Regions from separate parts of the Geobacillus sp. Sah69 genome, predicted to be linked through region 1. Evidence: riboswitches for the same ligand, from Rfam matches in the RefSeq annotation. Region 1 holds a riboswitch; the other holds the start of a gene.
What was found. A riboswitch is a leader RNA that binds a small molecule or an ion and turns the genes downstream of it on or off. The one in region 1 is predicted to bind cobalamin.
Positions count from the first base shown of each region.

Region 2: linked by a shared signal. The riboswitch ahead of AP057_RS03205 (ribonucleoside-diphosphate reductase subunit alpha) and the one ahead of AP057_RS11380 (ABC transporter substrate-binding protein) in region 1 are both predicted to bind cobalamin.

Region 1 is NZ_LLKS01000045.1:103-4,445, reverse strand. It holds gene AP057_RS11390 (adenosylcobinamide amidohydrolase) at 1-526, opposite strand, end outside; gene AP057_RS11385 (iron ABC transporter permease) at 523-1,557, opposite strand; gene AP057_RS11380 (ABC transporter substrate-binding protein) at 1,544-2,503, opposite strand; cobalamin riboswitch at 2,642-2,841, opposite strand; gene AP057_RS11375 (PH domain-containing protein) at 3,180-3,794, opposite strand; partial or broken gene AP057_RS11370 (RNA-guided endonuclease TnpB family protein) at 4,194-4,343, opposite strand, start outside.
Region 2 is NZ_LLKS01000019.1:265,122-269,464, forward strand. It holds gene AP057_RS03195 (IS982 family transposase) at 1-134, shown strand, start outside; gene asnB (asparagine synthase (glutamine-hydrolyzing)) at 233-2,140, shown strand; cobalamin riboswitch at 2,343-2,538, shown strand; gene AP057_RS03205 (ribonucleoside-diphosphate reductase subunit alpha) at 2,668-4,343, shown strand, end outside.

The DNA.
Region 1 (4,343 bases):
GGCCGCTCACATCCATATGGTTCGTCGGCTCATCGAGCAAGAGCAGCTTGGGCTCTTGGGCGAGTGCGCGGGCCAAATAGGCGCGCTGCCGCTCGCCGCCGCTCAATCGTTCGAGCGGTTCATCGATTTTCCCCGTCAGGCCGACGGCCGCAAGCGCGTCTCGGAGGGCGGCTTCATCGTCCTCCGTCCACGTCGGAAAGAAGCCGCGCTGATGAGGATAGCGGCCGAGCGCCACCGTTTCCCTCACCGTATAGCCGGGCGCCGCCTCCGCTGTCTGCGGCAAGACGGCGGCCATCCGCGCCCATTGCTTCGCAGACAGCGCCGAGAGCGTTCGGCCATCGATGACGATCTCCCCGCTTGCCAGCGGCAGCTCTTTGCTGATGAGTTTGATCAAAGTCGTTTTCCCGCTTCCATTCGGCCCTAAGATGCCGAATATTTCGCCTTTTTCCACGGCAAACGTCACACCATCAAGCACTTGTTGCTGCCCGTATCGATGCGATACGGCCCGCACCTCGAGCATCGTCATCCCATCTTTCGTTTCGTTTTTCGGAAAAACAAGACGGCAAATAGCGGAGCGCCGATCAGCGACGTAATGACGCCGATCGGCAGTTCGCGCGGTTCAATGATCGTCCGCGCCGCCACATCGGCAAGCACAAGAAACGCACCGCCGTACAAGAGCGACAGCGGCAACAGCACCCGGTAGTTCGGCCCGCACACAAGCCGAACCATATGCGGAACGACAAGCCCGACAAAGCCGATCGTCCCTGACACCGACACCGCCGCGCCGGTGAGCAGCGCCGCTGCCGTCAAAATGATGACTTTTCGGTGCGTAACATCAACGCCGACATGAAGCGCCGCCTCCTCGCCAAAGGCAAACGCGTTCAACTCGCGGCTGTTGGCGATGAGCACTGCGGCCCCAACGAGAAAAAACGGCAGCAACAGCCCGCTGTATTTCCAGCCGCGCATCGCCACGCTCCCCATCAGCCATGAGATGATTTGCCGCAATTCTTCCCCGGTCAACGCGATCATGAGCGAAATGAACGCGCTGAAAAACGCGCCGAAGATAATGCCGGCTAAAATGATCGTCTCAACCGACATGCGCCGCTCCACAGCGCGAGTGAACGCCAAAACGGCGGCAAGCGTCGCCATGCCAAACAAGATGCTCACGACCGGCAGCGTGAACGTGCCAAAGAACGGCCATTGCCAGCCGAGAAAGATGACGAGCACCGCCCCGACCGACGCGCCGGACGAGACACCGAGCGTGTACGGATCGGCGAGCGCATTTTTTAACAGCCCTTGAAACGCGGCCCCGGCCAGCGCCAATGACGCCCCGACCAAAAACGCAAGCACGACGCGCGGCAAGCGGATCGCCATCACGATCGGCACCCAATCAGCCGGAATGTGGCGAGGCAGCGCCGCTCCGAACCATTCAGCCGCCAAAATGCGGACAATAGAAGAAAAGGGAATCGACAGCGATCCTGTCGATACCCCTACGAGAAGCGATAACACGGCCGCGGTGACGGCCAATATATACATCCACATTTTACTTGAACACATCCGGGTAAATGGCTTTGGCAAGTTCCTCGACCCCTTCGACAAGGCGCGGACCCGGTCGGCTTACTAAGTCGGTGTTGACGTCATACACCCGCTTGTTTTTCACCGCCGGCACGTCTTTCCAAGCGGCGCGCGCCAACACTTGCTTCGCTCCGCCGTATGTCGTGATGATGACATCCGGCTTATAGGCCACGGCTTTTTCTTCCGTCACCATCGGCCAGCCTTCCAAGCTGCCGGCGACGTTTTTCGCCGAAATCACTTGAAGCATCTCATCCATAAACGTCCCTTTGCCGGCCGTATAAATTTGCGGCGGCGGCGACACTTCAATCCAGACATTGGCCTGTTTGTCCGCCGGGATTTGTTTCGCTTTTTCTTTGATTTTCGCAAGCTTCTCTTTCATCTCATCAATCACTTGCTTCGCTTTGTCCGACGTCCCGGTCGCTTTGCCGATCAAGTCGATGGACGCATATACATCGTCGAACGACTTCGCGTCATTGACGACAAGCACGGTAATGCCGGCGTCTTTCAATTGCTTGAGGCCATCGCGCGAGTTATGGGCGCTTGACGCGTGGGCCAAGACGAGATCCGGTTTGAGCGAAATGATTTTCTCGACGTTGAATTCCATGCCGCCGATTTTCGTTTTCGTTTTGACGTCTTCCGGATAATTGTCAAAATCGCTGACGCCGACGATCTTATCGCCCAACCCCAACGCATAGGCGATTTCCGTATTGCTCGGGATGAGCGAGACGATTTTTTTCGGTTCCGCTTTGATCGTGACATCCTCGCCAAGCCCGTCTTTCACCGTCACCGGAAACGCCGCTTGTTCCGTTTTCGGTTCTTCTTTTTTCGCAGGCTGGGCGTTGCTATTGGCTCCACTGCTGCAGCCGACCAGCACGGCGGCCAAAAGGAAGAACACCGCCACCACCGCCGGCCATGTCCAACGTTTCATCCGTCATTCCCCCTTCGATGATGTATGTACAACAAAAAAGCCCATTCCGTCCGAACGGGGAATGAGCACGAAACAGACCGCCAATGGGCACAACAATGCCCTGTACGACTGTTTCCACGTCTCACCCCCCGAAGATTCGGAAACTGCGGCAAGCAAGGCAGGTCTACTGGCTCATGCTTCATCCTACTCTGAAGCCTTCCCGTACGGAAAACAGCGCAAGCCATCTGTCCGTACAGTGGCGATTTCATTTCGTCCGCATTGACAGTTGCGGGGACAGCTCCGGATTCCCACCGGATTCCCTATTAAGCCTTTTCGGCGCCTTGCTGCGAGTTGATGAATTTGTCGGATATGGACATTTTTATATTAAAGCAAGGCCTGGCATTTGACAACTGTGAATTTTACAGTGGGCTGGCGGCAGGCGGTCATCGATCACTTTTGCGGTCAGGCAGCTCGGCTCCAGTGTCCGTGTTTTGTACGGAACGCCGCATGCGCCGTTGCATCGAGCTCCGTGATGTCAAATGCCGCCATGTTGCCTATTCATCGATTCCCACAAACCTCATCTTTTGAGTTTCTTCCGGCTGCGGAGAAACGTTCCTTTTCCATATGTCGCTAAAAAAATTAGGAAAGACGCCTCACCTCTGGCACGGCGTCTTTCCCCGATACAACCTTCATCTCGTCACTGTTGAATATATTTGTCAAACACAAAGCCGAAATCCTTCACCGTATAGTTCTTTTTCGCTTCCGTCAGCCAGCGAAAAGCGTATTCATTCACGGCTTGAAAATCCGCCGACACATTGGCGCCGTCACCGCGCATGTTGGCCAACACCTTGGCCGCCAGTTCCAAACTCCGCTCCGCATAGTGGAACTTCGTTTCGTTTTCATGGCAAATCTCCGCGATCGCCAACAGCGATTTATACAAATCTTTCAGTTCCTCAATATGCTTTTTATGCACATCAATGGAGTAGGAATGCGGTCCAATTTTAAATTTAATTTCCGCATCCAAATCGACCGTCCCGGCCGTTTCGAGCGATACGTCGGAAATCGGATGCTTGTAGTAATCGTAGCGGCGCAGCGTCCGTTTTTTGCTCGCGGCGCTCGTGCCGTCCAAATGAATGAGCGCGCGGTTGGTGAAGCAATACTCATCCGATTTTGATTTGATAAGAAAATAGATTTTCTCCCCATCCTCGTGCATCACATAATCATCGGCATCGACTTTGTCATAGTCTTTCGGCTGAATGACCGCACCGATGTCGCTTAACCCAAGCACATCGGCGGCGACTTTTCCAAACATGCTCATGTTCCTCCGGCTCCTTCCACGTTTTATCGGCGCCCGCCTATTGGCGGATGAACGGCGTTTTGCCTTAACAAGGCGCCGTAATCTCATACCTTTCATCTATGTAATACGTCGAGATCGGAAAAACGTTTCATCGCCTCTAAAAATCAAAGACCCAACGCCTTTTATGACGGCGTCAGGCCTTACAAGCGACTACAGTTCCCCGCTTAGACGAGAGTCTTTGTTCGTGAGCCGCAAAAAGATCAGGTAAACGAGTCCAATCGCGATCCAAATCAATCCGAGCTTTTTGCTGAGCGGGTCAAGATTGACCCACACATAACCGATGATGGTGAACTACCCCCACTTAATTTTCTAGCGAAAATTTGAAGTGGAGGCTTCCAAAGAAGTTTGACTGCTTCAAGCAATCCTTATTCTTTGAGGCGTGTCCACTTCGCCGCTAGAGCATAAGACACTCAGGTCTACAGCTTTACTTTTCTTTAAGATGTTTAATGCGCCATTGACATCAGCATTCATTAGTTTGCCAGACTTTGTTCGATACAAGCCGCG
Region 2 (4,343 bases), on a different contig from region 1:
CGGTGTTCTCGGTTCTGGTTGATCACTATCGCATCACGGGGATCCGAGCCAATTCGATTATCGGATTTGAAGTGGCACTAGACGGTATATTGTTAGCTTATTCCCTGGTTACACTTGGGCTAGTTGAGCGATAAAGCTCAACTAGCACCACGGGTCATTTTAGTTTTAAACAAAAAGGTTTTTGGTGTTGTTTTTGAATTCTTCTTAGCAAAGTGGAGGGACAATCATCGCCATGTGCGGTTTTATTGGCTGTATTCATGATCGCCCGAGAGCGATTGAGCAAACATGGAAAACAACGTTGGTGGAGATGAACCGCCTGATTACCCATCGCGGCCCCGACGATGAGGGGTATTTTTTTGATGACTACGTGAGTTTTGGCTTTCGGCGGCTGAGCATCATCGATCTGGAGGCGGGACATCAGCCGCTGTCTTATGAAAACGATCGATATTGGATCATTTTTAACGGGGAAATTTACAACTATCTTGAATTGCGGGAAGAGCTGGCGGCGAAAGGATATTCGTTTGCGACGCATTCGGATACCGAGGTGATTGTCGCCCTTTACAGCGCGGAAAAAGAAAAAGCGGTCGAAAAGCTGCGCGGGATGTTTGCGTTTGTCATTTGGGACAAGCAAGAGAAAACGGTGTTTGCGGCGCGGGATCCGTTCGGCATTAAGCCGTTTTTTTATGCGGAGCAAGGAGACTGCACGTTTTTCGCTTCGGAAAAGAAAAGCATCTTGCTCGCTCTGGGACAGGAGTCGCTAAACGGCGATTCCCTGCAGCATTATTTAACATTCCAATATGTCCCTGAGCCGCTGACGATGTCGGCCGGCATTTACAAGCTGGAGCCGGGGCATTATCTCAAGAAACAAGTCGGAAAACCGCTCACGATTCATCGTTATTGGAAGGCATCCTTCGACCCCATTCGCCAATCGGAAGAGGAGCTTGTAAAGAAAATCCGCGATGCGCTGTTTGATTCGGTCAACGTCCATATGCGCAGCGATGTGCCGGTCGGTGCGTTTTTGTCGGGAGGCATTGATTCATCGTTCATCGTCGCCATCGCGAAACAATTCCATCCGCACCTGAAGACCTTTTCCGTCGGATTTGAGCGGGAAGGGTTCAGTGAAATCGATGTCGCAAAAGAAACGGCAGAGAAGCTTGGGGTAGACAACATTAGCTATGTCATCTCACCGCAGGAGTATATGGAAGAGCTGCCGAAAATTATGTGGCATATGGACGATCCGCTTGCCGATCCTGCGGCGGTGCCGCTTTATTTTGTCGCTCGTGAGGCGAGAAAGCATGTCACGGTTGTGCTTTCTGGCGAAGGGGCGGACGAGCTGTTCGGCGGTTACAACATTTACCGCGAACCAGAGTCGCTGCGGCTGTTTGTGCGTATGCCAAACATCGTAAAAGCGGTGTTGCGGATGATCGCGAAGCTGCTTCCGGACGGAATGAAAGGAAAAAGCTTTTTGGAGCGCGGCACGACGCCGCTTGAAGAGCGGTATGTCGGCAATGCCAAAATCTATAGCGAAAAGGAAAAAGCGGCGCTGCTCAAAACGTACCGAGGAGGGTGCGAATATACGGCGGTGACGGCTCCGTTTTACCGCGAAACGCTTCATGACCCGCCCGTCAACCGGATGCAGTATATTGATCTTCATACATGGCTAAGGGGCGATATTTTAGTCAAAGCGGACAAAATGACGATGGCCCATTCGCTTGAGCTGCGCGTTCCCTTTTTAGACAAAAAGGTATTTGAGGTTGCTAGGCAAATCGCCCCTGATATGAAGATAGCCAACGGTACGACGAAATATATTTTACGTAAAGCCGCCGAAGGCATCGTGCCGGATCATGTGTTAAACAGGAAAAAATTAGGGTTCCCCGTGCCGATTCGCCACTGGCTGAAAAACGAAATGTATGACTGGGCGAGACAGCTCATCAACGAAAGCGAAACTGATCATCTGTTCCATAAGGACGTGCTCTATCGGCTGCTGGATGAACATGCCCGCCACAAGGCGGACCACAGCCGCAAGCTGTGGACGGTGTTGGCGTTTATGGTTTGGCATCAAGTGTATGTGGAAAAGAAGTACGATTTTGCTTCATCCGCACAAAGCGAGGAGCGGCCAGCGTCTGTTTTGGAGGCGTAGCAGGGAAACGACAGGGCGTTCTAAGGGCGACACCTAGAACGCCTTTTTCGATGGTGCGGACAGTTTCCTTGCCTTTGGCGAAGCGAAAGAGAAAATTTGCTTTCTCCCGCTCTTGCAATTTTCCCGGTTTTGGTATATGCTTGTTCCATCAGGATGCTAAACTACTATATATTGGTTTTGAGGTCTTTTTTTACAACTACATATTGTTCTGCCAAGCAACGGTGTCCATCAGGACTTAATAGGGAATCCGGTGCGAATCCGGAACTGCCCCCGCAACTGTATGTGCGGACGAAATGGGATGGCCACTGGCGGCAAGAGCTGTTCGGCGCGCCGCTGGGAAGGCCCCAAAGTAGGACGATGCACGAGTCAGGAGACCTGCCTTGCTTGGAACGTTTCATGTTCTTCGGGGTGTGAGAAGATGAAACGATAGGGGAAAAGAACAAAGGGTTCGTCTGCCTTTTTTCGTCTGTCGTTTCATCCGCTCGCCTGCCCGAGCGGATTTTTTTATGGAAGGAGAGAAGAAACGAATGACCACATTGACGAAAACGGTCATCCTCGATGATCAAGGGAAGTCGGTTTCGTTTTCACGTGAAGAGTTTGTGTCGCTGATTGGGCAAGCCGCCGCTGGATTCGGCCGTCTGTCGCTTGATGAATACGTCGAGCGTGTTTGGCAGCTTCTTAGCCGAAAGGAGTCCGTCACGGTAGAACAGCTGCACCAAACGGCTATTTTGGAAGGACTTTCTTACATTGATGAAGAGGAGCCGGACTGGACGTTTGTGTGCGCCCGGCTGTATTTGCGGCAATTGTACCGTGAAGCGGCGCGGCAGCGCGGGTACGATGAACGCGAGCGGTATGGCGATTTCTACTCGCTGCTTGTTGCGCTGACGGAACAAGGGGTGTACAGTCCGTTCTTGCTTGAACGTTATACGAAAGAAGAAGTCGACGCCATCGGTGCGTTTCTTGATCCGGAGAAGGACAAGCTGTTTACGTACATTGGGCTGCGCACGCTCGCGGACCGGTATTTGGCGCGCGATTATGAGCGGCGGTTGTATGAATTGCCGCAGGAGCGGTTTTTGGTCATTGCCATGACGCTCATGGCGAATGAACCGCAAAAGCGGCGCCTTGCGCTCGTGAAGGAAGCGTATTGGGCGTTAAGCAACTTATACATGACCGTGGCGACGCCGACGCTTGCCAACGCTGGGAAGTCGTACGGCCAGCTGTCGAGCTGCTTTGTCGATACGGTCGATGACAGCTTGCAAGGAATTTATGACAGCAACACCGACATCGCCAATTTGTCGAAATCGGGCGGCGGCATCGGCGTCTATTTAGGCAAAATCCGGTCGCGCGGCAGCGACATCAAAGGATTCAAAGGGGTCTCCTCCGGCGTCATCCCGTGGATGAAGCAGTTGAACAATACAGCGGTGAGCGTCGATCAGTTGGGACAGCGAAAAGGAGCCATTTCCGTCTATTTAGATGTATGGCATAAAGACATTTTTGCGTTTCTCGATGCGCGGCTCAACAACGGCGACGAACGGCTGCGGACGCATGATTTGTTCACCGGCGTGTGCATCCCTGATTTGTTCATGGAGCAAGTCGAACAGCGCGGCGACTGGTACTTGTTTGATCCGCATGAAGTGCGGAAGGTGATGGGGTTTAGCTTGGAAGATTTTTATGATGAGGAAAAAGGGCGCGGGAGTTTCCGCGAGAAATATTGGCAATGCGTCAACGAACCAAGGCTGTCGAAAGAAAAAGTGCCGGCGATCGACGTGATGAAAAGCATTATGCGCAGCCAGCTCGAGTCGGGGACGCCGTTTATGTTTTACCGCGATGAAGTGAACCGGCAAAACCCGAACCGCCATCTCGGGATGATCTACTGCAGCAACCTTTGCACGGAAATCGCGCAAAACCAAAGCCCGACAGTGACGAAGCGGCAATATGTGAAAGACGGGACGATCATCATTGAGAAAATCCCAGGCGATTTTGTCGTCTGCAACTTATCGTCGATCAACTTGGCGCGGGCGGTGACCGACGGCGTTTTGGCGCGGCTGATCCCGATTCAAATGCGGATGCTCGATAATGTCATTGATTTAAACAATATCCCTGTGCTGCAAGCCGGCCTGACGAACGAAAAATACCGCGCTGTCGGGCTTGGAACCTTTGGCTGGCATCATTTGTTGGCGTTAAAAGGCATTCGCTGGGAGTC